DNA from 4 places in the Alkalihalobacillus sp. R86527 genome. Region 3 is predicted to be linked to each of the others. Evidence: riboswitches for the same ligand, from Rfam matches in the RefSeq annotation. Region 3 holds a riboswitch; each other region holds the start of a gene.

Region 1 (7,307 bases), 220 kb from region 3:
GACTCGATCCTATTGGTAGTGGCGCGAAAAGTTTCTCATCACTTGGCATCAGCGTCATTGAAGCAGGACCAGTTTCTCATGCAAAAAATGAACAGAGAGATCCAGGTGTTAACAGAGAACAAGAAGAGATATGGTTCCCATTTCCAGAAAACACACAAACGGTTGAGGAGTGCAGTAAACAGATTGGTAACTTTGGTGGACCGGCGATTATAACTATTGATGTTCAATTGAAGGGTGAAGAAATCGTTGAGGTTATCAATCAACTGAGTGATGTAGCTGAATCGTTTGCTATAAGTATTCAGCAAGCTCAGGAGTTAAAGGATGTAACGCTGAAGAAGAACCCGAACCTCTACGTAATTCAGACACTGCCATCACTTTCTGTTGACCTACTCACCTTTCTATTACGATCAAAAGCAGTCGACGGTGTTGTTTTAGAACCAGTAAAGAGATCGAATAAGAACTATTTTACGGAGAAAAAAGGTGCAAACAAATCGCTCGTGGAAGCTGTTCAAACGATTCGGAAGAACGTTTCTCAAACTTGCACACTTATCACTAAGGGGGGTGTATCTGAACCTGGTCACGCAAAAGACCTTTTCAATAATGGTGTTTCCATCTGTTTATTAGAGGGAGGGTATGTATTTGCTGGTCCAGGTTTACCAAAACGCATCTGCGAACTTCTTTTACCAGATCGTTTAGAAGCTCAAAACCCTCAGGGAGCACGCTATGGTATGTGGTTTGGAATTACAATCTTATTCGCAGGAATACTTGCATTGTTATTTAGTATGACACGAATTATCCTTCCATATGATGAAGCCTTTTTAGGAATGACAAAAGCAGAAATTGCTGCAATCAATCCTCAAATTCTAGCGTTTATGGCACACGACAGGATGACGTTAGCAGGCACAATGATAAGTGGAGGAGTTCTTTACATACAATTAGCGAGGTATGGCTTAAGGAATAAAATTATGTGGGCGAATAGAAGCTTTCACATTGCTGCTATAACAGGTTTTATTGGGATATTTTCTTTTATAGGATATGGATATTTTGACTGGTTACATGGGTTGTTTTGGTTGTTGCTGTTACCTATGTATGTCCTATGTTATCGACATACTCGGCAATCAGTTGTTCATCCTGGGTCGATAAACGAAACGAACCATTATGCATGGAGAAAAGCAAATTATGGTCAATTACTATTTGTGGTTCTAGGTGTATTGATATCTGTGGGCGGACTTGTAATCATGTTTATCGGAATGACAGGTGTTTTTGTTCCAACAGATATCACTTTCTTATGCATGACCCCAGATACTATGCAAAACCTCAATGACCGACTTATTCCTGTTATCGCTCATGACCGGGCTGGCTTTGGAAGTGCACTCGTTAGTGTAGGTATCTTAGTGTTATTTATTTCATTATGGGGATTTCGAGAAGGTGAAAGCTGGGTTTGGAACACGCTGGCTGTAGGAGCACCACCTGCATTTCTAGCAGGCATCGTCACTCATTTTGTTATTGGATACACTTCGTTTTTTCATCTTCTTCCAGCATATCTACTGGTAGCCATCTATGTCTTAGGGCTATATTTCTCTTATCCATATTTAAAGAAGCGAGGTTCATAGGTAGTGTTTGATAGCAGTAGAAAAGACTCAATTTATTGAGTCTTTTCTACTGCTTTTTGCAAAGGAGCTAAATAGCCCCTTATACTTTTTCCCCATTCACAAAAGTCGCTTCAACCACATTCCTCGTATCAAAAGGATCACCGCTCCATATAACGAAATCCGCGTCCTTTCCTTCTTCTGTGCCAGCCTGCGCTTCGGATTTTCTCCAAAAGCTGCTTTCATTCCGGACGGTTCTCGAATGACCATTTGATCGGTTGGTTTGATGAACACCTTTAAGGTGAACAATCACAATTCGACAGAATGTGGGTGGTGACAGGTACCGATCAAAGTCCCCTTGACGCATGCTGGATAAGGTACTATACTGTTGAGAATAGTTAAACAATATGAATAATTCGAACTCTTATCAAGAGTGGCGTAGGGACTGGCCCATTGACGCCCGGCAACCATCTCAATTCGTGAGAAAGGTGCTAATTCCAGCAAACGAGCAATCGTTTGAGAGATGAGAGAGAGTTACATAATGGTGAAAAACACCCAACTCTCTCTGTCCAACAGGGAGAGTTTTTTTAGTTTATGGGTAGACAAAAGGAAGGGGAGTTTCAGCGTTCTAATGCAATCGTATGTTTTCGTAGTTTAGTGCAAAGACGCTTTAAATTAGTATAGAAAAGAAAGGGAGTAGGAGAATGAAGAAACTAACGCTATTATTAGGTGCACTATTATTAATTGTAGTAACAGGATGCTCTGGTAGTGCAGAGTCGGGTGAGTCAGATGAAGGTCCTTTGAAGGTTGGGGTTACAGCTGGACCTCATGAGGACATTATGAAGAAGGTAAAAGAAGTAGCTGAAGAAGATGGATTTGAGATCGATGTCGTGGCGTTTAATGATTACGTGATGCCGAATACAGCTCTTGATGAAGGTGAACTTGATGCGAATGTGTTTCAACACGAACCGTATTTAAATGATTTTGTTGATGAGCGTGGCATGGAATTAACAAAAGTTGCGACAACGATTAATTTTCCGATGGGGATTTATTCTGACCAATACGATGACCTGGATAAACTGAAGAAAGGCGACAAAGTAGGTCTGCCTAACCACTCTACTGGGGAACCCCGAGCGCTAATGTTATTTGAAAAGGCTGGCATTATTGAACTTAAAGAGGGTGTAGGGGTTGAAGCAACAATAAAAGATATTAAGAAAAATCCACTCGATCTAGAATTTGTTCCTCTTGAAGCTTCACAGATTCCAAGACAGCTAGGCGAGCTCGCTATTGCGGCGATCAACACAAACTACGCGATGGAAAGTGGACGAGTACCAACCGAGGATGCGCTTGAAATGGAACCAAAGGATTCTCCATGGGTGAACGTGATTGCAACCCAATCAGATGATAAAGATGATGAAAGAATCAAGAAGCTAGTGGAATATTACCATTCAGATGAGGTGAAGAAGTTTATTGAAGAAGAATTCAACGGTTCAGTCATAGCATCTTGGTAATGTCGTAAAGGAGAGAAGGAAATGATTCGATTAGAAAACATCACCAAAGCGTTTCAAACCGGAACGACTGTAACGAAAGCCTTGGATGGCGTAGATTTAAACGTTGAAAAAGGCAAGATTTATGGCGTGATCGGTTACAGTGGGGCTGGTAAAAGTACTCTTGTTAGAACGGTCAATTTATTAGAGCGACCAACGGAAGGCAAGGTGTACATTAATGATGAAGAGTTAACAGGTTTATCAGCAGGTAAGCTAAAGAAAACACGTCAGCGAATAGGTATGATCTTTCAATCATTCAATCTATTAAAAACGGGGACGGTTTATCAAAATATAGCCGTTCCTCTTAAGTTGACAGGTGTTCCAAGAAAGGAAATCGATTCGCGGGTAAAGAAGTATCTTAAAATCGTTGGACTTGAAGATAAGCGTGATACGTATCCCGGGCAGCTTTCTGGAGGTCAAAAGCAGAGAGTTGCGATTGCCCGCGCTCTTGCTCACGAGCCAGAAGTTCTTCTTTGTGATGAAGCAACTAGCGCACTTGATCCTGATACAACAGAATCGATTCTTTCTTTACTAGAGCAAATTAACAAGGAGTTTGGGATTACTATTCTTTTGATTACACATGAAATGCACGTCGTTCAGAAGATTTGTCATGAAGTAGCGGTGATGGAAAATGGGCGCGTCATTGAGCGTGGCCGCGTCGTTGATCTGTTTAGTAAACCGAAAACTTCTACTACGAAGCGGTTTGTTCAATCACTATTTCAAGATGACGTTCCAGAATCACTCGTGAAAAAGTTGGAAACTAGCGGCCAAATCGTAACGTTGTCCTTTGTCGGGGAGTCTTCCGGTAAACCAGCGCTCGCGCTTCTTAGTAAAAACTTTGATATCTATCCTTCTATTCTTGCAGGGAATATCACGCAGCTTAAAGACGAACCTTTCGGAAGGTTAGTCGTTCACCTTGAGGGCGAAAAGTCAGAAACGAGAAGAGCGGTTATGTTTTTAGAAGAGAAAGGCATCGTTGTTGAAGGATACGTTCAGGAGGTGAGTACACATGTCAGCTAAAGTATCAGAGTTTATCGATCTATGGGGAGCAGACATATGGAGTGCGATCATCGAGACATTCCAGATGGTCGGGATTTCTCTGTTCATTTCAGTGTTGATCGGTTTACCACTCGGTGTGCTGCTCGTTCTGACTAGGCCTGGTAAGGCGCTAGACAACAAAATGTCATTTCGATTATTAAATGCGGTCATCAACGTAATCAGGTCGATTCCGTTCATCATTCTCCTGTTTTTTATACTACCTTTCACAAAATTTATTGCAGGTACGACGATTGGTGTAAAAGGAGTAATCGTGCCACTTGTTGTTTTTACTGCTCCTTACATAGCTAGGCTAATGGAGTCTGCTCTTCTTGAAGTGGATCGAGGAGTAGTGGAAGCATATGAGGCGATGGGAATTAAAACACGCCACATTATCTGGCATGTACTTGTACGTGAATCTCGTTCTTCTATCGTGCTCGGACTTACGATAGCAACGATTGGATTGATTGGTGCTACTGCCATGGCAGGCCTAGTTGGAGCTGGAGGATTAGGTGACCTTGCTTACCGTTATGGTCATCTTCGCTATGAAGTTGATGTTATGTATGTCACCGTGTTCTTGTTGATTGTACTCGTGCAAGGACTACAATCATTTGGTAACGTGATGGCAGCTCGATTGAAGAAGGACTAGTTTTATAGGTGTGGAAAGGAGGCCCATTAGGATGGAACCTATTCATATAAGGGCTACTCCAGGGCATTATCAGTGTCATAAAGGTGCTTTGGATGAGCTTCCAGCTCGATTGAAGGAAGGTGGATTTCGGAATATTTTTTTGATTCACGGTGAAAAGTCATGGGAAGCAGCTCGTCACTATATTCCTGAACTCTCTCAATTTCATGCAGCATTTTCGAAATATAGAGGAGAGTGTTCTTACACTGAAATAGAAAGACAAGCTGAGTTAGGTCGTCTTCATGATGCGGATCTGATTATCGGTGTTGGTGGAGGAAAGGTGCTTGATGTTGCAAAAGCAGTTGCGAACGAACTGACTATTGAAACAGCACTTATTCCGACTCTTGCTTCTACTTGTGCGGCGTGCACACCTCTCAGTGTTATTTACACGGAGGCGGGAGAGTTCGAAAGGCACATCGTCTACCCGCGGAGCACTCATTTAGTTCTCGTGGAACCAGAAATTTTGCTTCATTCACCTTCATCTTTTCTCCGAGCTGGAATTGGAGATACGCTTGCAAAGTGGTATGAAGCGAGAAGCATTATCGAAACGCTTCCTTCTCGATCAGTACCGATTCACTTCGCATACCTTGCAGCGAAAAGCTGTCGAGACGTTTTGCTAGAACATGGTGAGCAAGCTCTTAACGATCAGAAAGAAGACCATCTAAGTGAATCGTTTATAAAAGTAATCGAAACGAACCTACTTACTGGAGCGATGGTAGGAGGTTTTGGAGATCAGTATGGGCGAGTAGCTGGAGCTCATGCGATTCACAATGCACTAACTCATCAGCCTGAAACACATTCATTTCTTCATGGTGAAAAAGTAGCGTATGGCATATTAGCTCAGCTTGCACTAGAAGAGAAGTGGGAAGAAATCAAGGAACTACTTCCATTTTATGAATTCGTAAAATTACCTGTTTCGCTTAGTGCACTTGGAATTCCTGACGTTGAGTGTCTAGTTAAAGCCGATTCGATTTCAGAATACGCGACGCAAGAAGGGGAATCGATTCATATAACAAAGATTGTTACAAAAGAAGAATTGTTAAAAGCGATCACAAAGCTTGAAGCCTTAACAAAAATAAAGCATTAAATAAAAGAGACCCCTGGATCTAATGTATGATCCAGGGGTTTATATATGGTATTGATGATCAGAAAGTCGATCGATATGCCGTTCGCGATGTTTTCTAAATGCTTCAACTTGCTTTAAGTGTGATTTAAAGAAATTCTTCATTACTAACAGTACCATTACAAGACCTCCTTTTTTTACAATCCTATTCAAAAGTCTAAACGTTTATTAAAAAGATTCTCCGGTCCCACTCCTGGTATCGTTAACCTCTTTCTTTCTACTTCCAGTTTACGCAGAAGTCTATTGAATTAAACCGGTCAGGGGAATGGTTTTTATCTCAGTCTCTAGACTGAGATTTTTCTTCGACAAAATGCGGGGAGTGACAGGCACTTTACTGATAGGCGTCGAAATAATCATAGAGTTTGTTTAGATAATGGGGGCGAAGCATATATGAGATGGAGCAAACTGCTTGTTTTGACACTAGTGGTTATGAGTACAGTTTCATGTTCGTCTAAAGCTTCTACGAACCATGACACAACAGATACGTTGCATTTGATTCCAGAAGGCTTCGAGGGTCAGTTAATCACCGTCTATAATGTGGAGGGTGCTCCAAAGTTAAAAAAGGAAAAAGGATTTACGATGATCCGATATGATAAGGATGGAATGTTTTTAACATCAACTGAAGAAATGGAGTATGGGACAGTAACTGATGAGTTTTATTATGTGGACAGTAAAGATAAACGCACGAAAATAGCGGAGGATTGTACCTACCTCTTTCCTAATGGTGGCATTACGGTTAAAGACAGACGACTTCTTTATAATGCGTTCTATATTACCGAATCGCATTGTAGTGAAGATTTTGTAGGAAGGGGACCTCAAACTCCGTCCAATCGAAATCTATCCCCAAAGCTTGAAGCAAAACTGATTGAAGAGGGTCTGCTCGAATAGTGGACAGCTCATAATAGAAAAGGATGAAGATATGATGAATGGAAGCTTAACTCGACTTCGCGCAGTAGCGTTCGAGGATATGGAAGAGTTGTTTCAATGGAGAAACGATGATGAGGTCAGTCTATTTGCAGTTGGAAATTCTCCACTGCTAACACATGTGTCTCGTGAACAAGTAGAAAGTACGTATGAAACGATAGTAAGTATGAATCGAGCGGATAATGGAGTGTTCTCAGTTCTTGATTTGGAAGGCAGATTAATAGGAATTGCTGACTATCGAGATGTGAACAGCATTACTAGGTCTGCTGAGATGGGGATCACGATCGGTGATAAAGCATACTGGGGGAAAGGGTACGGAAATGATGCGATCGGAGTGATGGTCCGTTATCTCTTTCTTCAATTAAATTTACAACGAATTCAGTTGGACACGTGGAGTGGTAATT
Region 2 (7,307 bases), 750 kb from region 3:
GCTCTTTTCTTTGTTTCGTAATAACCTGTTTCCCTCCTGGGAGCTCCTTCAGCTGCATAGGGAACGCTAGCTTAACAAGGTAGTACCAACAACCGACTAATAAGACCAACACGATCGGTACGCCAAACAGCATCCATCGAGCGAACGATATCTCAATTCCATACAACTCATTTACGATTGCTGCAAAAAAGGTGTTCGGTGGCGTTCCGATTAATGTAGCTAACCCTCCAATAGATGCACTATAAGCAATGCCCAACATCACTGCTTTTCCAAAGGGAAACGTTTTGATTTGTTCATCACCTAGATTCAACTGGTCAGAAACTTGATAGATCACCGCCATTCCAATCGGTACCATCATCATGGATGTGGCTGTATTCGAAATCCACATCGATAGAAATCCTGTCGCTGCCATAAATCCAAGTACGATCTTCTCTGTACTCGTACCAATTGCAGAAATAATAATTAGCGCTACCCTCTTATGTAAATTCCATTTCTGCATAGAAAGCGCTATCAAAAATCCTCCCATAAATAAAAATATAGTATTATCCCCATATGCCGAAGCTGTCATCCCGCCTTCTAGTCCTCCTGTAAGCGGAAATAATATGAGCGGCAAAAGCGAAGTAGCAGGAATTGGGATCGCCTCTGTTATCCACCAGGTTGCAATCCAGGCTGTGCTTGCGAGAATGGCGAGTGCTTCCCCTGTTAAACCTGAGGGGTGAAAAAAAAGTAAAATACAACTAAATAGCGCTGGACCAAGTAATAACCCGATGGTCTTTCGCTTGTCAAACTCCGGCTTTTTGCCTGACGTGTAACCCTCAATGTTTTTTTCTTTTGATGTAGAAGGGATTCCAGTTGTATTTGAAGAAGCGAATGTTAAGAGTTCTTTTGCTCGTCCATGTTCTAACCATAACTTGTTCCATAAGCTTACTAGCATTTCTTTATTGCCCTCCTATCTTTTTATATCTTATTAGTGTAGAAGTAGTGATTGAACGCTGTCAATTTCATTCATAAGGACAGGATGATGGTCTCATTTTATATAAGGACTTTAGTCTCGAATTATGAACAGCCTTGCACCCCTTTCATTAAAACCCCCTCAAATTTCCATAAGGGGCGAATAATGTAAGTTGATAGGATTAAATGTTATAATATTCTTACTACTATGCTTACCTTATTCTCAAAACCCGTTTCAGCAAGCGCTAAAAACAAGGCTCAAAATCGATCCAGGGGGTATTAGATGAGAAAAATACAACAAACTACAATTAATTCTGTTGTTAAATACGGACAAACCAAATTACCAAAATCCGCTAACACAGAATGTCCTGAGTGCGGGAACACCGCTTCTTTTCACTTAAAATTTGATTACCAAATCAACCAAACAGTGTTTTCCACATTTTCGAGGTGCTCAGTCTGCAAGGAGTCCATTCTCTTTGTATTAATCAAAACTTCCACCAGCGAGCAAGGTGAAGAAGTAGAATTATTTGTTCACCAAACTTCGTTCACTAGAGAGCCTCTAGGCCGTTTGGTGGGCACTGCGAGGCTTCCAGATGATCTCGAGCGCGTTTATCGCTCAGCTGTTAATGTACATAATATGAAAGACTGGACTGCTACTGCCGTCATGGCGAACCGCGTCTTAGAAAGCATCACACGGAGTTTTTTAGCTGACAATGAACTTACTCAACCGCTATCCAAGCAGCTAGAAGCCCTTGCAAAACAAGTTGATCTTGAAGAGCCAATTGTACGACTCGGACAATTGATGGGGAAAGGAAGCAATTTGCACAATCTACTTTGCCTGGAAAATTCCACAAGTGAAGAAACCGCTAACCTTATCATCGATTTATTGGACTCATTGATTGAATTTCTATATATACTCCCTCAAAAAATCGTTCATCTTCAAAAGCAAATTGAAGAATAAAGAAACCAGGCCTGTCATAGACGACGGCCTGGTTTCTTTTAATGTTCTACTGTGGACTCTTTTCGAAATGAAGGATAATTTATACCAATCGCAATGATACCCGCTACTGCCGTTAGGATTGGATAAATCGAATAAGGGATGAGTGCTAATGGCGAAATCGAGGCTAAGCCGGCTGCTGCTAGCAACTGTGCTCCATATGGCAACATTCCTTGAACACTTCCAGAAAAGATATCAAGTATACTTGCAGACTTCCTAGCATCAACATGATATTTCTCTGATATATTCTTTGCAAGTGGTCCCCCCATAATGATAGATATCGTGTTATTTGCCGTTGATAAATCAAGAATCGTTGCAAGTCCAGCAATACCGAACTCTGCTCCTTTTCGTGATTTCACTCGATTAAGGATTTTATCAAGAACGTACTGAACGCCTCCATTGTATCGGATTACTTCAATCATTCCCCCAATAATCAGCGCAATCATAGCAAGGTCTTCCATTCCTTTAATCCCATCAGTAACGGTAGATACTAGGCCGTTCAGACCAAAAGTACCGTTAAATAAGCCTACCGCCCCTGCAAACAACGTTCCACTAACGAGTACAATAAGCACATTGATTCCTACAATGGCTGCTATTAATACCCCAATGTAAGGTAACACGGTGATTAAATCAAATGATTTCCCGCCGTCTAGTGATGCCTTTTCTCCCATTGTTAAAAATCCATAAATGATAGCAGTAATAATGGCAGCCGGCAGGACGATGAAAAAGTTCACTTTAAATTTATCTTTCATCTTTGTATTTTGTGTTCGGACAGCTGCAATTGTCGTATCCGATATCATGGAAAGGTTATCTCCAAACATTGCACCACCGATAACGGCAGATAAAGTAAGAGCTACCGAAATACCCGTTTGCTCTGCAATCCCGATTCCAATTGGCGCTAACGCTACAATTGTCCCCATCGAGGTCCCCATTGATATCGATATAAAACACCCGATCAAAAACAAGCCAACAACGAGAAGACTTGCAGGTAATAGAGAGATACCCAGATTTACAATCGAATCTACAGCCCCTATTTTTTTCGCTGTTTCAGCAAAGGCTCCTGCTAATAGAAAGACAAGGATCATTAAGATGATATTAGAGTTTCCTGCTCCTCGACAAAAAACTTCTACTTTCTTCATAAAGCTTTCTTTTCGATTCATTGAGAGCGCAACTCCTGCAGCAATCAATGAGGCAAGCACAACTGGCATGCTATAAAAATCTTTCGTTACAACTGCTGTCCCAATAAAAAGCAAAATAAATATACCAAGCGGGATCAGCGCGAAGCCATTCCCTTTTATTTCTTTTTCCATTACACTTACTCCTTATTAGTTAATTTGTAGCAATCAAAAAAGCCCACTTCAAGAGAAGAGGGCTCTACTCTTATCTCTCAAGATTTCTCTTGCTGGAAGCAGCACCTTTCTGATTGTCAGAGGTTGCTGAAGCTTCTCAGGGCCAGTTCCCTCCGCTTCTCTTGATAAGAACTATTCGATTATTAGTGTTATGAAGTTTATCACGCATTATTCTTCTTCGTCAATAATAAAGTCGAATCGTGTCATTTATCGACTCGCTACAAGTGAGCTACCTTTGAATAAAGGTATGGATGTCGCTTAAAATGGAATGCGGTTGCTCTTCAGGAAGTAAATGACCTGTCTTTTCATACACGATCAACTCAGAATTCGGAAGATCCTCCGCTAATCGTTTGCCAATTTGCAACGGTACAACTCTATCGTGTTCCCCCCATATCAATAAACTCGGGGTTTTGATGTTTCTTAACTCTTCTTGAGAAAGGTCTCCTTCTCTATCTCGAATCATGCGTACAAGCGAGCGGAAAATACCCTCATTAAAGAAAGGCTGAACATACCCGTCTACCATTTCTTCATCGATTAAATCAGGATCGTACACACAATTCATGAGATTTCCCTTCGCTCCTTTACGCGAAAGCCATCGTTTTAAATACATTGAGAAAAAAGGCAAATAAGATGAATATACGAGACTCTGTTTGGCCTTTTCAAGATAGCCTGAACTACAAAGTAGTATATTTTTCTTAATAAGGTTCTCATTTAAGCCTGATGCTCTCAGTGCCACTTGCCCCCCCATCGAATGACCGATCATAATCGTTTCTTCAACACTTAACCGTTCAAGTAGTTCGATTACTACTTCTGCGAAGTTTTGATAAGAATGAACAAAACGACTGGATTTTTCACTTCTTCCAAATGGCGGAAGATCAATGGCTACAACAGTGTAGTACTTTGAAAGCAAGGGGATAAGCTTTCGATAACTGAACGTTGAGGACAAAAACCCATGCAATAACGTTAATACAGGACGATCGGAAGTAACTTCATTCTTATGATACTCATAATGAATATCGATCCCTTTAATATTTTCTTTATAATGTTTGAGGTTCTGAGCAGCTAGCATCTCACACTTCACTCCGTATAATAGTTTGTACGTATTTTACCCCTTTTCGCTAAGGAAAAACGTTTTCTATTTTGGAGAGTGTTACCAGCCACCGCTACTCTTCTCCTACATGCACGAGATTTTCGAAAGAGATGGTTTGTCTCTTCTCACTCATATCAACAATTCGTAATTCCATATTAAGCTGGTCTATATAATGAACATATCCTTTCACTACGTTTGTCATACCTTTTTGGAAGTAGTGAAAAGTAAGAGACCGATGAAACTCCATCGCTTCACATATAATATCGTTCATTTCCTCGATTTTCTGTTCATCGAGCTCAGGTTTTTGGCTTTTTCGGTCTTCTTCCTTCCATTCTCTCAGCTCTTTAACATGCTCTGGCAACATCATTGATGTCCACTTGATATTTCCTCGATCACGAATCACCTAAGCTCAACCCCTTCCTATGCTTTGTGACCTCCGACAAGTTTACTTCGATGCAATGCTGTACCAGCCTTTGTGTAGGAAACAGCTCGAAGCAAAGCATCAGAACCATACTTCTCTCTTATAGAATCCATGACATAGCCAAGGTCTCGTTGCTTTGGTCGTTTCATATTGAAAAGGTCAAGCTGCACTTCTTCATCTTCACAAATATTTGAAAGGGCAATTGATATTTTCCGCACCGTTTTCCCTCCATAAAACTCCTGAAAGAGCTGCAAACAGACGTCGTAAATTTCAAGTGTGATCGAAGTTGGACTGTCGATACTTCTCGACCTATGAAAGCCTCCACCTCCTTCGTCTTTACTATAGCCAATCCCAAGACTAATCGTACGCCCCGCTTTTCCAGCTCTTCTCGCGCGCCTCGCTACCTCTTCACTCATTTCTAAGATCACGTGTTTGACTTCTTTTTGTTCATGATAATCTCTAAGTAGAATCTGACTTTTACCAAAGCTGATTTGCCCTTGCATAATCGGAGCCCCAATTTCAGAAAGATCCACTCCCCAGGCGTGATGATAAAGCTGGTTGCCCATCACCCCGAATTTCTGTTCAAGAAGATGCAAAGGGTATTTTGCCAGTTGCTCGACATTCATAATGCCCATTCGATTTAGCGTGCGCTCAAGGCGCGGTCCAATTCCCCACATTTTACTAAGGGGAGAGATGGACCAAACCTTCTCAGGAATATCCGCATACGTCCACTCAGCAACTCCATACTTCTTCGCCTCTAAATCAAGACAGAGCTTTGCCAGCAACATGTTGGGCCCAATTCCAATCGCACAAGGTAGACCAAATGTTTCACTGATCTCTGCCCTAATCTTATTAGCTGCCTCAAAACGCCCTCCCCAGAGACGTTCCGTTCCATCAATTTGCAGAAAAGATTCGTCCACGCTATACGTGTGAATACATTCTTTTGGAACGTAGCGATGAAAGAGCCTTGTAATCTCCATCGATTGCTTTAAATAGGAGGACATCCTTGCATTTACGATATGAATCCGAGAATCATTCGGAATTTCAAAAAGCCTATTTCCTGTTCGTATATTAAAGTCTCTTTTCAATGCGGGTGAAGCCGCTAAAACCACACTACCTTGACGTTCTGTATCACCCACTACAGCAAGATAGCATGTTAATGGATCTAACCCCATCTCAACTGCCGAGCAGCTCGCATAAAAGCTTTTCATATCGACACACAAAATGGTTTTCTTTTGAAACGTTGAATAATCCATCCCCACCACTCCTTTCAAGTCCTGAATAAGAACACTAGTTCTATATATCTATACCCGTATTTTACCCGAATATACGTTCGTATATCAATAAGTACTTTCTTCCAACGCGTAAAATTCGCTAGAAATTATGTTGAGAAGTCATTTCCACATTTTTCAAAAGAAAAAGTGGCTCTCAATAAAAAAAGAGCAACTAGATCTTAAAACCCAGACGCTCCTTTTCTTTAGTGCTGATAGCCTATTTCACCTTAACTTATGATAGGTCATAAACACCATAATTATCTAAATTGTTTGAATATTTTTCATATTGTGTTAATCTTTTCTCATCTGATAAAAGGAGGATTTACATGAAGAAGAAAAAATTATTAGCACTAGGACTATCAGCAGGTCTGGTAGGAAGTATGTTAGCTCCGTCGGGGTCACTTGCAACAAACTTACATAATGATAAAGGGACCCCCTCATTTGTATCAGGACAATTAACAAAGGCATCTTCAAAAAATCCTAACGAAGTGTTGTTTGATTACTTAAACGAAAACAAAAGCTACTACAAATTCAGTGGTGCTACAGCAGAGCAATCATTTAAGATTTTATCAACCGAGAAAGATCAACTTGGATATACTGTATTTCGTCTTCAACAGTTACATAAAGGAACACCAGTTTACGGATCTACTCAAACAGTTCATGTTAATAAAGATGGCGTATTAACAGCTGTATCAGGGAAAGTGATTTCAGATCTTGGGTCGAAGAAAGAACAACTAAAGAAGGAAACTAAGTTTAAAAAGCAGGATGCTATAAAGAAAGCAGAAGCGGCACTTGGTTTCACCCCAGACTATGAGCAAAAACCAGAATCGACTCTTGTCGTGTATCCACAAGGGAATTCTGCTAGCTACGCCTATCACGTAACACTGAATTTCTTATCACCTGAGCCAGGAAACTGGAATTATGTTGTAGATGCAGTAACTGGGGAGATCCTAACGAGTTTTAACGCGCTTCACGAAGCGAAAAAAGAAGGAGTAGGTAAGCCAGGTGGTGGTGGTGGCTCTGACGTTACTGGAACGATTACAACCGGAACGGGTACTGGTGTGCTTGGAGACACTAAATCATTTAATACACTCCTCTCCTCTTCTACTTACTATTTGAAAGATACAACAAGAGGTGGCGGCGTCTTCACTTATGATGCATCAAACCGCCAAAAGTTGCCTGGGTCGCTGTGGTCAGACTCGGATAATGAATTTCATGCTAGTTA
Region 3 (7,307 bases):
GGTTGTACGTCCCCCCATACAAAGTGGAAGCTGATACAATTTCATCTCCACTATTAGCAATATTCAAGATTGCATTCGTAATAGCAGCCATCCCGCTCGCAAGCCCAAGAGCTCCTATTCCTCCCTCGAGCTGAGCAACTCGTTCTTCAAGTGTACCTACCGTTGGATTACCAATCCGAGAATAAATAAATCCTTCCTCTTTTAATCCAAACAAATCTGCTGCATGGTCTGTGTTATCAAATTTATAGGCGTTGGTTTGATAAATCGGTAATGCTCTCGCTCCAGTAGCAGGATCAGCCTGTAAACCACCATGAATTCCAATTGTCTCTAAGTTATAACGATTCTCTGCCATCTCTTATCCACTCCTTCAAATTTTTGACGGTTCTTTTAACTGCTCTTTAATTAATGGACCCCACTTATCAAATTCAACAAGGAACCCATCATGACCATACTTTGTATCGACGAGATAGAATCGTGCCATCCTCTCAAGGCAAAAAATATTTTCAAGATCCTTGGGTGGATAAATTAAATCACCTTTAAAGCTAATGGCTAAAACGTTAGCTCGTATCTTCTGTATTGGTGTAATACTGTCTCTTCCTCTAGCTATATCATGGTGATCCATTGCTTTTAATAAATATAAGTAGCTATTGGCATCAAACCTGCCAACAAGCTTTTGTCCCTGGTATTTGAGATAAGATTCGACGTCGTAGGCAGCCTCGGTATGTTCTTCAGGTTTGTCGATCTCCCTCCTGCCAAATTTCTTTTGAAACATTTCATCTGTACGATACGAAATCATTCCGATCATACGCGCTGTAGCTAGCCCCGCAGCTGGTGGGTGAGTATGCTTGTAATACCCATCTTTCCATTCAGAGTCATTCGTTATGGCATACCTCGAAATTGCATTATACGCAATTCCGTATGCGCTTAGAGAGGGGGTCACAGCTAACGGTACGAGATGCTCCATTACATCTGGATAAAGAATTCCCCACTCGAGAACCTGCATTCCTCCAAGCGATCCACCGACCACTGCGTGAAGGTGTTCAATACCAAGTACTTCAAGCGCTCTCCTTTGAGAATGGACCATATCTCTCACACTTACGAAAGGAAAGTCTGCCTGATACGGATGGTTTGTAGCTGGATTTAGAGATAATGGACCAGTTGAGCCATTACATCCTCCGAGTACGTTAAATGTGATTACCTGAAATTCAGAAGTATCCACAAATTTGTGATGACCGATAAGCCCTTTCCACCACCCATCCTCGCTTCTTCCAACCGTATACTGATTACCTGTTAGTGCATGACAGACTAGAATGACTGGTGCTTCCTTCGGTCCAACACGTTCGTAAGCTAACTCAACTTCTTCAAGTTCTTTTCCTGATTCAAGTACAAGCGAGCCAATGGAGACCCGTTGTTCCTCATAATTCGTCTCTTTTCCCAACTCCCTCTCACTCCCATCACGCAATAACAATTTCAACTACTTATAAAAACAAAAAAGCCTCTCTGAAAGACAGAGAGGCACGATTATATTAAATCAGCTCTGCTTATCTTCCAGGAAAAATCCTGCAGGAATTGGCACCTTTTCAAACCAAATGGTTTGCCGGTTGCCGGGCTTCATAGGGCCAGTCCCTCCGCCTCTCTAGATAAGTACGAATATTCAATTACTTTGATTGAGTATTATTTTAGCAAGGCAATGCATTAGTGTCAAACATTTTTTTGAAAGTTTATACAAATTCAAACTACGCACAAATTGTTTTGATTAGAACGTGAATTTTGGTAAGGTTACCATAAATCTATATTTGAAAGGAGACTTTTTGTGAAAGCCCCTACGTTTTCTTTACAAGAGGTCCGAAATGATAAAACATACTCCTTGGATGACTATATAGGAAAGCCTGTTATGCTTACCTTTTGGGCATCATGGTGTCCTGATTGTATGAAAGACCTACCAATGAAAGAACAATTTTATGAACACGCAGACTTAGACAAACTTGAATTTCTTACTATCAATGTGACTGGACGAGAACGCTCAGAAGAAGCTGGTAAACAATTTGCAATCAAAAACGACCTCTCCTTCCCGGTACTAAAAGACAAAGGGAGAGAAACGTATGATCTCTATGGGTGTAAAGGTGTTCCAACAACGGTGCTTCTCGATAAGCAACACAACATTGTAGAGACGTTTGGGGACCAGGCATCTTTCATGGATATCATCAAAGTTCTTCCCACTATCATGCTTTAATAACGATTGGACAGAACAACAAGAGCCAGGGAGATGATCTCCCTGACTCTTTTTTAATAATATAAAATAATAGCGTTAAACCTTTTTCAAACAAGTTAAAAAATTACTCTCAGTGCTTATCTTTATCTTTCCACTCTTTTTTACTTTCTCGTTTATCATTAGAGTGGTGATCGTGTTTGCTTTCGTACTTGTCCTCATGTTTATCTTCGTGTTTGTTGTCATGTTTATCTTTGTGCTTCTCTTTGTGTTTATCTTTGTGCTTGTCTTTGTAGTCTTTCTTGTCTTTTTTGTCTTTCTTATCATCGTAATCATTTCTATCTTTATGGTCTTCCTTCGAAGAACGATTGTTTTTGTCTTCTTTTTCTTTCTTTTCTTTATCCTTTTTTTGCACAGACGTTTCCTGTGGTTCAGAATCTTTTAGCTTCTTAGCAGTTTTGTCAACGGATTGTTGAGATGAAGATTGACCATTATCTGAGAGCTTACCGATTGGTTCTTTGTCTTCTTTTACTACTGGACGCTGCTTACTTTGTTCTTTTTTTTTATTTGATTCACTAGTAACTGCTTTATTAGATTCATCATTAAGCTGAGTAATCTTATTTTCTAGATCGTACGTAACGTTTTCAGTAGGCTCTGCTTCATCATCTTCTGAAGCAGTTGCTCTATTGTTGAGTGCACCCAACTTCTTAATAGAGAGCTTACGAGCATCTTCAAGAGTAATCGAGACTCCACGATCTTGTGCTGCTAAATACGTCATGTATTTTCCAGGAGACACACCTTTTTCAACTGCTTCGTTCCGCGTTTGATAATCAGCATGTAAAATAGTTGTAATTGCAACAGCTTGTTTTGTTAAAACATCGTTTTGCTTTAAACCGTTAATCGTTTCTTCTAGTTTGCTTTTGACTTTCTGATAGCGACTGTTTTTTTCAACATTACTCGCTACGATAAGTAGTTGTCCTTTATCAGTTAGGTACCCATTTTCTTCAAGTTTTGAAAAAAGAATATTTGCAAACTCTTCTAGCGGCATATTCTTTGTATCTTGATCTAAATTCAACCCTTCACCGTCCGAATTCCAAGCTTGATACTCTACAATTTCAAGGTCGGAATTGATTCCCACCTCGATACTTGGATTGATGTCGAAGCTAACATAGGCAGCCACTGCATCGTTGTTCGGGACTGGAATAACACTAGCCACAATGACAAAAAGCATAATGATCGTCGCCATTCCTGCCATAGTTGGCATTGAGGGGATAAAGTAACCTTTTCTATTTTTCTCAGGTTTTTGTGCAAGTTTAATTTCAGAGCCAATTGATAAATTATGATTGCGTTTAAGATAGATTGTTGTAAATTCACCATCGGGTGTCAGGACTACGGCTTTTCTGCCTCGTATCTCCATAATAACCCCGTTTTTCATCCCCTGGCCCCCTCGTTCAGTTACTGTATATAAGATTTCAGTGCATTAAAACCTCCCAGATAAATTAATGCAACTGCTATTATATACTTTCGATTACGTTCGATCGTTTTCCGACTGCAAGAAACAAGAGACAGCAAATCTTTTATTGGAAGTTGTTTTTTTTCGAGAAGATAACTCGACAAAGTAGAATCCTCCGCGATAAGCTTCGCTATCAATTTCGCATTATCTCTCGCATCTATGTGTTTTGGACAATTCTTACTTAACACTTTGAACGTGATGCTGAATTTCTGCAGCAATTGTTCGTATTCTTCGATTTCATACATTCTTACTTCCCGCTGTTTATCCATCTCATATACGTCAAGCGCTGCCTTCTGTTCAGCAAAGCTATCTTCTAATCTACCTTCTTCGTCCAACTCTTCTGGTTCAAGATAGATGTACTTATTTTGACGTGCTTCTTTACGGATATAGTCGATTACGCGGCGACGGATAACCATATCTGCAAATGTAAGAAAACGACTACCTTGTCCTCTTTGGTACTGATCCATCGCTTCATTAAAAGCTGATAGACCAATACTAAATTCGTCCATCATTTGATTAATGTATCGATTGCAGACTTTTGACGTAATTTTCTTTATAAATGGCTGGTAGTCTTCCAAAAGTTTATTTCGTAAAAACTCGTCACCATTCTGTATTCTATCAATTTTATCTTCTAATGTAACATTGTCATTATTACTTTTATATTTTCCGATTTTCGTGCTGATTGAAATGGTTGTCATGTCATACACCTCTCATCTTGCAGTCAATTTATCATTGATCGCTTATTAGGTTTTTTTCTTAGATGTCTGTTTTTTTAAAAATTTAAAAAGAATGCAAAATAAAATTCGCCCCCATACGATATGTTCGAATGGCGACTCTCTATTCATTTATACCACTCAATCAGCTGCAACGAAAATACAATTTAATGACAATGTTACTGTTTCTTTACTGTCTGTTATCATATTTTATCATTATTAATATTGCACAATTTTCAACAAATTCTAATCCCGTTAAACCCCTACGAGAATACGCTTTTTAAACAACGTATCCTGTGGTGGAATTGGTCAAACTTCATCAAATAAATTTAACTCTCTTTATACTTATGAAATAAAGAATTCAGACGAACGACTGACTCAAATGCGAAAATTGTTTCGACCTCTTGTCCATTTTTAAAGATTGTAAGTGCAGGAACGCTTTGAATCGTTAGCTTTTCAGCTAAATTCGGGAAATAATTTAAATTGACTTTATACGTTTGTTCCTTTAAATTGTTCGCTTCTATTGCTATACCTAACATTCTTTCAGCAATTTTACACGTCGAACAAAAAGGCGTATAAAAAAAGAGCACCGACATTGATTCCTGATGGGCTCTCTCAATCTCAACCTCTTTGTTTAATTCTATCATATCTGTATACTCCTTCATTTATAAACCCGAAGAGGAAGCTCAGTGAGCCCCTACTCCGGAAATGTATCTTTTCTATTTATGCAGTCATTACTTTGAATTTTGCTGCTCGTAGAATGCGTTTTAAATAATTTAATGGTGTTTCCGCAACTTCTCGATGCAGCATCGTAATGTACAAATGTTCCGCATGAGGAATTTCTTGCTTTAATTGTTTTCGTAGCTTTTCACCAGCCTCGTCTGCATCGACGAGTACATACACATCCTTTTCGACCAAATCTTCACTTAATTCTTCGAGTCGATCAAAGCTAATCGTACCGTACGTACAAATAATATCTACTGGTTCATCTAGAATTCTAAGTAGCTGATCTCGATCCGTCTTACCTTCTACAATAATCACTTTATCATGCATGGCGCAACTCTCCATTCAAGCTGTCGTCTCTACTGCGTTTACTATAGTATATGGATAAGAAGGCATATCGTTTCACTTTCTATAAAGTATTCTACCTAGTCGTCAGAACGCTCGTCTTCTGAGGACGGAATCCTTGTTGAATTCCCGTGTTCCTCTTGTAGATCGTCTACTGTCCGAATTCGGGCATCTTCCCTTTCACCGCCTGTGGCAAACGATGCCTCAGTTTCTGATTTATTTCCTTCTTTTCGATCTTCAAGTCTATCTTGAGCTTCTTTCGTACGGATCGCATATGGAATAGCTTCCAAACGCTCTCTATCAATTTGTTCTCCTGTATCAACACAAATCCCATAATTTCCTTCACGAATGCGATCAAGAGCCGTATTGATTAACTCTAAACGCTCTCTTGCCGCATCTTCAATTGTAATATCTTTCTCTCTTTCATCCAACTCTGTTGCAAGGTCAGCAAAATGGTTGTCATATGACGTTAAATCCCCCGTTTCTTCAGCAAGCCCGTTATTTTCTTTATGCTCGGCTGAACCATTCTCAAGTATTTCCTTTTTCTGCATAAGAAGGGTTTTTTTAAAACCCTGTATTTCTTGATTCGACAAAGTCATATTTTTTCCCTCCAAAGGTTCTTTTTCTTTTTCCATATTTTATTTTCCCTGTTATTTGATTACGTTAAACCATCCAATGATGTTTTATTATGTTCAGTAGGTGGAAAGCAATGGATAAGACATTGAAATAGGAGTGAGTATAGTGGCTAAATTATCTTTAGGACAGAATGTACCAACTTTTTCTCTCGTAGATACTGAGGGAGGCCTTTTTCAACTGGATAAGCATTTAGAAGAAGACAGTAACAGATGGCATATGCTCGTTTTCTTTAGAGGTGAGTGGTGCCCTGTTTGTAACGAACAAATGGAAGAGTTGCAACAAAACATTTCAGCTTTTGAAGATCTTGATGTGCATGTTATCGCAATTGCGAGTGACGAATTAGATTCGCTACGCAAAATGAAGAAGAAACATGGTCTTGATTTTCCAGTTCTACAAGATCATGAGCGAGCGGCAATCGATTCATTTGGCGTATTCATGCATACTGAAAAAGACCCTTATGAAGATCATGGTGAGCACGGTGAGCCCGCAATCTTTATTATCGATGATGAAGGAAAATTGATGGCACAGTATTTACAATCAAGTCCATTCGGACGTCCTTCTGCAGATGGATTACTAACTACGATTAAATATATCCGTAAAAACAAAGCATAAAAAAAAACGGCCATTAGGCCGTTTTTTTTAGCACCATCCGAGGTCACAGTCTTCAACGTACTTGCCGTTTTTCTCCATTGCTCGTTGATATTGAAAAATCTTATCCTGGTCAAACTCAAAGCCCTCAGCAAATTCATACTGATTGCCTTGATTCGTAAAAAGTATTCGACCGATTTTTTCTTTGTTCAAATACAAGTTCATAGAACTTTGGTCGAGTTTACCATGCACTCTACTTGTTACGTCGATTTTTTCCATAGGACGAGACTGATCATTCATCGAATTCATCCCCTTTTTAGAATGTCTTTCCTTATACCTAACCTCACAACAATTACAGGCAATATGAAACGGAAACACAGGTATTCAATAGGGTTTGCGATGATGGAGAAACTATTCCCTCCGATGATACTTGGAAGTATTTAGCGGTGATTAGTCCGCACTTACCATTTCTTCGTAAGCTTGTGCAGTCATAAGTTCGTCCATCTCAGAAGAATCAGAAGGTTCAATAACAACCATCCAAGCTTTTTCGTACGGAGACTCATTTACAAACTCAGGACTG
Region 4 (7,307 bases), 1.2 Mb from region 3:
AAAAGCTCTTTAAGCTGAGGTCAAACATCGACTTGCAATAATCCAAATAAGCGAGGAAATTTGAGTAGTCTTTTTCAGATTGTTTATGTACCTCTGATAGCATGACAGCTAAATCACTTGTAACATCGATTTCTTCGCCATCTTCAAAAAACGTGCGCCACTGTGGTTCGATTCGAGTAATGTTCATATAATCGTTTAGATTGCGATCAGCGCTTTTAAAAAGCTTTTCCAGTACCCAAGGCATCGTTAAAATCGATGGACCAGTATCAAAGTTGAATCCTTTTCCAGACCTTCTGTTCAACTTGCCACCAGGACGTTCGTTTTTTTCTAGAACCGTAACATCATGTCCATCAGCGGCTAAACGGATCGCTGCCGATAACCCACCTAGACCAGCGCCAATCACGATTGTTTTCTTTCCCATTATTCTCTCCTCCTCATTGTAAAAAAGGTATTTACGTCGACTTTTTTTATAAGCGGCTGTATAGTGTAAGTATAACCTTTGTGAAAGTAAGATGACAGTCACGGGTGTGTTATGTACAAGATGATCAACTAATGACTAAATATCATCTTAAACGAAAGACTGTAAACAAATAATGAAAGTTGGGTAGCCCATGCAGGTATTTCATCTTTCAATAAGTGGATTGATCATAGCAAACTTTATTGCCTGGTTTACCATACATGTTTGTCTCTCTTATTTCTGTTTGAAAGTCCCTGATTCCTTCTACGAGTCACGGAACCTTCATCATAGGAAGAGAGAGGAAGCTGCTTTGTACGAAATATTGAAAATTAGATCTTGGAAAACGGTTCTTCCTGATGGAGGAGGTATATTCAGAGGAGGGTTTCGTAAGAAAAAGCTCAAAACTTTAACAGTAACCTATGTTACGAAATTCATCGTTGAAACGAAAAGAGCGGAGTTCAATCACTGGATCTTAATTCCACCTTCACTCTTGTTCTTTCTCTGGAATCCTCCTCTAGTAGGCTGGTTTATGGTTGCCTATTCCCTTATTGTGAATATACCTTTCATCATGATCCAACGATACAATCGATACAGACTAGAACTAATATTGCCTAAAATAAAGAATAAAGAAAAACGCAGGAGGTCATCAGTTGAAACATACGGAATATGATCAAACAGAAAGCAGAAAAAATGAACATATTGATATTTGTCTCACCGAAGAAGTCGAAGGACAAGGAATCACCACTGGATTAGAAAAATTTAGATTTAAACATCGAGCATTACCAGAAATCGATTTTGATGATATCGATCTATCAACAGAATTCCTTGGTAAACAAGTAGCTTCACCTTTTCTAATCAGTTCGATGACTGGAGGGACCAAACGTGCTTGGGAGATAAATAAGCGTCTTGCGAAAACTGCTGAAGCAGAGGGATGGGCACTTGGTGTAGGCTCCATGCGGGCTGCGATACAGGAAGAACGCTCTGTTTATTCATTCGAAGTAAGAAAGTTTGCTCCTACGATTCCGATCTTTGCAAATATAGGTGCCGTGCAGTTGAATTATGGTTTTACAGTAGAAGAATGTAAAAAGGCAATCGATCTGATTGAAGCCGATGGACTCATCCTTCATGTAAACTCTCTTCAAGAAGTGTTTCAACCCGAAGGCGACACAAACTTCAAAAGCTTACTTCCAAAAATTAAAGAAGTAGCAAAAAGACTTGAAGTGCCGGTAGGCGTAAAAGAAGTTGGTATGGGGATCGATAATGAAACGGCTAGAAGCTTGGTCAACATAGGTGTAGACTTCATCGATGTAGCAGGAGCCGGTGGAACATCGTGGATTCAGGTTGAAAGCTACCGCTCTCATCAGACCTTAAGAGAGCAAGCAGCTGAAGCGTTTAAAGGGTGGGGCAATGCTACCGCCGAATGTTTGATAGATGTTCGAAAAGACCTTCCCACCGTTCCATTAATTGCAAGTGGTGGGTTGAAAAATGGTGTCGATGCTGCAAAGAGTATTGCTCTCGGAGCTGATCTTGCAGGGTTTGGTAGAGCTCTTCTTCATCACGCTGTCGATGAAAGCGAACAAGCTCTTTCTGATCAACTCAAAAGAATAAAGTTCGAACTTCAAACTGCTATGTTCGGTATTGGCGCTTCATCGATTCACGATTTAAAACACACAAAATCATTGCGTCAATCTTAGCCGGAGAATTTTCTCCGGCTTTTTGTATAGGTCCCTTTTCCAAGTGCAAACTAATTGGAAAAGGGGGGATAATAAATGGATTGGCTTTCGATTATACCATTCGTAGTTGTTATCCTTGTTGCGGTTAAAACCAAACTCGTAATACCGGGGTTAACAGCAGGATTGTTAACAGCATCATTCATACACAAGCCTGGTCTTATTTCTGGGTTAGAACAATTTTACCAATTTATCATGAGTGGCCTGAAAGATGAAAGCAATATTAAGATTATTATCTTTTTATATATGTTTACTGGTCTTATCGGAATGATGAAATATACAGGTGGAATCAAAGGATTTGTTCAAACAGCCTCAAGTAAAATCAATTCGAAAAGAGGCGCATTGTTTCTAACATGGCTTTCAACGCTAGGTACTTTCAGTGCACCCAGTTTCCGTATCGTGACGGTCGCTCCTATAATGAAGGCACTTCTAAAGAAAGTAAAGATGACTCCACAGGAACTTGGGTTTGTAATCGAAACCACAGCTACCCCGGTAATTGTACTGATTCCAATCGCTACTGCATTTGTGGGGTACATGTCATCTGTTGTAGACCTTTCTTTAAAAGGGCAGGGTCTCGAAGGTGATGGGTACAGATTATTTCTAGAAAGTATCCCTTATAATTTCTTCTCTATTTCAATCATCATCATTGGGTTTTATTTAAGTTTTTTTCATCATAATAAAAAACCAGCTACCGATGCAGGAAATCTCGAAAAAGAAATAGATGATAAGTGGGAAGATTGTCACCCTGTCGTTTCGAAGGATCTACCAGCTAAACCAATGAACTTATTGGTTCCTCTAAGTGGTGTTATTCTTCTTACACTCTTCCTTACATATTGGAATGGCTATGAAAAAGGATTTACGGGGATAATCGAAGCTTTTATCGAAGCAGATGTATTAGATGCCATGGTGTTTGCCCTCCTGACAACGGTTCTATTAACATTTGTTTTTTATTTGTTCCAAAAGTTCACTCTCAAGAATCTCGTCACCTTTTTTATTGAAGGTGGGAACGATATGATGGCTGTAATCGTTTTACTCACAGTTGTTTGGGGACTTGCTTCCTCAGCTGAAACTTTAGGATTTTCAACCTTTGTTACACAGAACTTAAACTGGATTCCTGTATTATTTGTACCACCGGTCTTGTTTCTTGTTGGTTCGTTTGTTTCTTACTTTATCGGTTCCTCATGGGGAACATGGGGGATTCTCATGCCACTTGGAATATCTCTTGGTGCAACAACAGGGACATCATTACCTCTTGTGATCGGTGCTGTATTTGCAAGCGGGACATTTGGAGCATTTTCTTCACCTCTAAGTGATAACACGAATACAATAGCAAAAATTCTCAAATTAAATACAATGACTTATGCAACATTCAAGCTCAAGCCAGCACTCATTGGTGCTGCTGTATCTGCAATTGGTTATTTTGTAATTTCTTTTATTATTTAGCGCACTAATGTAAGCTTTTCTATTGACACCTAGTGTTACAACCTTTAACATTGTCATTAACTTAATAATCCTTTTTCAAGGATCTTCTTATTCAGAGAGGTGGAGGGACTGGCCCTTAGATACCTCGGCAACGGATTCCTATAGATTTTATACGGGAGCACCGTGCCAATTCCTGCGGCGAAAGTCGGAAAATAAGAAGAGGCGATCGGTATAACCAACCCTCTTCTGTTCGGGCAGATGAGGGTTTTTTTATATGCACTCCTCATCAAACGGTTTATTAATAAAGGAGTGAACGAATATGCAACTTGTATCAAAAGATGAAGAAAAAAAACAAATGATGATCAAAAGCCTTTTAGGAAAAGGAATCTATAAGAAAAATAATAAACAGCTTTATATGTTATCTCTGAGTGAACTCGAAGACATATATTTAGAAAAAGCTGGCCAAAATAGAAACGACACTTGGAGAAATGGAGTGGAAACAATGGAAAGAGCAGTATTTGCAGCAGGATGTTTTTGGGGAGTAGAAGCACTATTTCAGCAGTTAAATGGGGTAACGTCCACATCTGCTGGCTTTACCGGAGGAAAAACGATCGATCCTTCCTACGAAGAAGTCTATAAAGAATTAACAGGGCACGCAGAAGCTGTACTCGTAGAATATAATCCAGCAATCATTTCATATGATGAGTTGCTTCAAGTATTTTTCGAAAACCATAACCCAACTTCACTGAACCGTCAGGGAGAAGATGTTGGCACTAGATATCGCTCAGCTATTTTTTATAGTTCTGATGAGCAAAGAACGTTAGCTGAAAAGGCGAAAGCAGAACTTACGGCATCTGGAAAGTTCAAAAAACCGATTGTAACTCAAATTGTACCTGCAGCCAATTTCTATAGAGCTGATGAATACCATCAGAGCTACCTTGCGAAACATGGTCAATCTTCTTGCAAAATTTCATGATAGGATAAAAAAGGCTTTCCCTTAAAGATTTGGGAAAGCCTTTTTGTATACTCTATCTCCGGTTAACACCAATATGATCTAAGAATAGTTTACCTCTCTCTGATTCATCAAACTTAAAGCGAATAGAAGTGAGCTTCTCCGGTTGAAAAGAACTGTTTTGATCCATAAATGTTGTCATCGGTATATTGAAGGTTTGTAAAACTGGTTCTGTAGGATCACCAAATCGCGCTTCTTCATAAAATTTTGTTTTCGTATGCTGGATAGGGAGGACCGGATGCATACTCATAACATCACTTATTTGTACACTTGCGGATTCCCCGTTCTCAGAAGTAGCAACAATACTAAAATCCATTACAACTTCTTCCTCGTCAGAAACATTTCCTGCTGTGAAGGTTAAGGCGCTATTCTTATTAAATGAATAAGGGTTTTCCAATAACTTCTTAAACGAAAGCGTATATGAGCCATTCTTTGAATAAGCATGATCCCATTTTAGAAACACTCCGTGATTATCTCTTACTTTATTTCTTCTAAATTCCAATTCACCTTCATACCATTGCAATAATCCCTCGGCATCCATATTGAGATAAGGAGAAGAAGCCGTGGAGACATCTACATCCTCTTCAAAATCACTAAAGATATGATACGAAGGATCCTCATATTTATTAATATAGGTTGTCGAAGGTAGCCATTCTAATGCATATCGATAATCTTCAAACATCGGTACAAAAGATGAATCATCATGAAGGGTTGCCTCTAAAAAACCTGAAACATACGTCTTCGCAATTTGTCGCTGTTCTTTTCCATCTAGAAGAGGTTTTTTATTTAATAAAAGCGTGAATGGAAAGTACGTGTCGTTGTCTCCCCATGTAGTGTTAAACTGTCCATGGTTTGCTCGATCCACATAAAGAGCAGCTTTCATGATATTCTTTCTACCAGTTAAGGTGATTCCATTGAATTGACGGTCGCCTTCAAATTCAGAAAGATCACTGTCGTATGAACCATGTAGGATTAAGTAATTCACATCATTCAATTCAATTTTCCGATCTGCAATTGTATGGTAATCGGTCGGGGCGATTGCAATAACGCTTTTGATATTATACTGAAAGTCGAACCGTTTATATGCGTTGTTTGGATAACGCTCTAACTTATTGAACTTTGCCGCCAGAATAGCTGCTTGTCCACCGCGTGAATGGCCGGTAAGAGCAATGTTCTCGAAATCTACTTTTTCATAAAACGGCGCTTGTTTCTTTGTTGATAGTTTTTCAATTTCTTTTAGATGACTTAATAGCATCCACGCTCTTCCATTAATATCTCCTCCTAAACTACCAGACCAAGAAGAATTCAAGAAATTCTCATCCACTGATACAGTGATAAAACCTCTACTAGCAAGTAATTCACCTAGATAACGATAGCCTTCATCTGAGAAGTCTTCCATCTTGTGATTACCGTGGACCATCAACACTAAAGGGAATTTCCCCTCACCATCAGGCATCCACACCCTACCATTAATAGGGAGGTTTGTATCAGTAAAGCCCCAGAACATTTCACGTAGTTTCGACCAGTCACCAATAAGGGCGGAACCGTTAACAGACGTTGTTTGAACATCTACCTTTTCCCCGAAAACTTCTCTATGTTTGTCTGTACCACTTCCGTAAGTAAACGTTTTTATGTCATATTTACCCGGCAAAGAGGGGTTTTCACTTACTGGAGAGAGGGTTTGTTGCTCGACATGTAATCGTTCTTCAGTTATACCTGGTGTGAACAGCCAATAAAAAAAGATTGCGGTTATTAGGGTTCCAAACGCCAGCATAAAAATAGAAGAAGGTCTCTTCATTCCATGAACGATAGGGTACCCTAAAAAGCCTCCTATGACTAAGCCAATACCTGCAACCAAATAGGCAAGAGGTAAGATGTTCTCAAGAGATTTAAACTGATCAAGTGTATAAATAATTAGTCCAACAGACACAGCTAATGCAGCTATAAAGAAAACTGGAAGCTTCACTAAATATTTTACGAAGAGCTTTACAATGTAGAAGATGACCAACGTACCCAAAACACTCAGGAGTGAGAATATGAGAATATCGATTCCTTTGCCAAGTCCAGTATGGAAATCAAAACCTATCGAAAAAATAAGGAACATCGTCATCAACAATGCCCCATAGGAAGCACCTTTCCACATTCTTTGGAAAACGGTTCTTATATGATTCGACAATCTTAAATAACTTTTTTGGACAACATTTTTCTTACTATGTACCATGCTACGCCGTTCATAATCATGCTGTTGTTCCAAAGATACCCTCCCTTTCTTTTATCATTTCTTCATTATATCAAAGACACCATCCAGTTTGAGCGTGTATTTTCTTTAGGAAAAGAGGGGAAGTTTATGAAAAAAACGGATATTACAAGCATTGTGGTAGGAAAGCTAAACAAAGGTACGATCGACCTTTATAGAAACAAGGTGAAGATAGGAGAATTGAACTTAAACACATCAGTATATAGGGTGAATTCATCCTATGTAGTAGAAAATCATCGAATATACGTTCTAGAAAAAGAACCAGAGGTTATCAAACAATTCGTGTTTGATTGTGATTTAGGTTGGTGTTAATGTAAGATGACTGCTGTCTTATCAGCAGTTTTTTTATGTCCACAACTGTACAGAGTGAGCTATACTGAAATATGAAAACACGTTTTAATCATGATTAAGAAGGGATGTTTTGATTGG

The links. Region 3 has a riboswitch for S-adenosylmethionine ahead of metX (homoserine O-acetyltransferase MetX). Riboswitches for the same ligand answer to the same signal wherever they lie in the genome.
Region 1: it holds a riboswitch for S-adenosylmethionine, as region 3 does, so the genes downstream of both, SJY16_RS03215 (MetQ/NlpA family ABC transporter substrate-binding protein) here and metX (homoserine O-acetyltransferase MetX) in region 3, are expected to answer to the same signal.
Region 2: it holds a riboswitch for S-adenosylmethionine, as region 3 does, so the genes downstream of both, SJY16_RS08145 (Na+/H+ antiporter NhaC family protein) here and metX (homoserine O-acetyltransferase MetX) in region 3, are expected to answer to the same signal.
Region 4: it holds a riboswitch for S-adenosylmethionine, as region 3 does, so the genes downstream of both, msrA (peptide-methionine (S)-S-oxide reductase MsrA) here and metX (homoserine O-acetyltransferase MetX) in region 3, are expected to answer to the same signal.

The regions. Positions count from the first base shown of each region.
Region 1 covers NZ_JAXHBW010000001.1:624,978-632,284, forward strand. The annotation lists gene SJY16_RS03210 (dihydroorotate dehydrogenase) at 1-1,613, shown strand, start outside; SAM riboswitch class I at 2,011-2,119, shown strand; gene SJY16_RS03215 (MetQ/NlpA family ABC transporter substrate-binding protein) at 2,294-3,100, shown strand; gene SJY16_RS03220 (methionine ABC transporter ATP-binding protein) at 3,122-4,156, shown strand; gene SJY16_RS03225 (methionine ABC transporter permease) at 4,146-4,820, shown strand; gene SJY16_RS03230 (iron-containing alcohol dehydrogenase family protein) at 4,852-5,943, shown strand; gene SJY16_RS03235 (DUF6843 domain-containing protein) at 6,370-6,867, shown strand; gene SJY16_RS03240 (GNAT family N-acetyltransferase) at 6,899-7,307, shown strand, end outside.
Region 2 covers NZ_JAXHBW010000001.1:1,593,233-1,600,539, reverse strand. The annotation lists gene SJY16_RS08155 (SLC13 family permease) at 1-934, opposite strand, end outside; gene SJY16_RS08150 (hypothetical protein) at 1,235-1,912, shown strand; gene SJY16_RS08145 (Na+/H+ antiporter NhaC family protein) at 1,951-3,258, opposite strand; SAM riboswitch class I at 3,326-3,429, opposite strand; gene SJY16_RS08140 (alpha/beta fold hydrolase) at 3,527-4,366, opposite strand; gene SJY16_RS08135 (YolD-like family protein) at 4,461-4,790, opposite strand; gene SJY16_RS08130 (Y-family DNA polymerase) at 4,808-6,064, opposite strand; gene SJY16_RS08125 (M4 family metallopeptidase) at 6,409-7,307, shown strand, end outside.
Region 3 covers NZ_JAXHBW010000001.1:843,870-851,176, reverse strand. The annotation lists gene SJY16_RS04335 (O-acetylhomoserine aminocarboxypropyltransferase/cysteine synthase family protein) at 1-352, opposite strand, end outside; gene metX (homoserine O-acetyltransferase MetX) at 368-1,438, opposite strand; SAM riboswitch class I at 1,539-1,647, opposite strand; gene SJY16_RS04325 (TlpA disulfide reductase family protein) at 1,814-2,233, shown strand; gene SJY16_RS04320 (anti-sigma factor domain-containing protein) at 2,343-3,644, opposite strand; gene sigI (RNA polymerase sigma-I factor) at 3,665-4,420, opposite strand; gene SJY16_RS04310 (thioredoxin family protein) at 4,765-5,082, opposite strand; gene SJY16_RS04305 (toprim domain-containing protein) at 5,159-5,488, opposite strand; gene SJY16_RS04300 (TraR/DksA C4-type zinc finger protein) at 5,584-6,102, opposite strand; gene SJY16_RS04295 (peroxiredoxin family protein) at 6,245-6,751, shown strand; gene SJY16_RS04290 (YusG family protein) at 6,779-7,027, opposite strand; gene gcvH (glycine cleavage system protein GcvH) at 7,178-7,307, opposite strand, start outside.
Region 4 covers NZ_JAXHBW010000001.1:1,999,837-2,007,143, reverse strand. The annotation lists gene SJY16_RS10195 (phytoene desaturase family protein) at 1-421, opposite strand, end outside; gene SJY16_RS10190 (glycosyl-4,4'-diaponeurosporenoate acyltransferase CrtO family protein) at 612-1,127, shown strand; gene fni (type 2 isopentenyl-diphosphate Delta-isomerase) at 1,108-2,151, shown strand; gene SJY16_RS10180 (Na+/H+ antiporter NhaC family protein) at 2,227-3,630, shown strand; SAM riboswitch class I at 3,715-3,828, shown strand; gene msrA (peptide-methionine (S)-S-oxide reductase MsrA) at 3,929-4,585, shown strand; gene SJY16_RS10170 (alpha/beta hydrolase family protein) at 4,638-6,875, opposite strand; gene SJY16_RS10165 (DUF2553 family protein) at 6,969-7,190, shown strand; gene SJY16_RS10160 (DNA topoisomerase III) at 7,304-7,307, shown strand, end outside.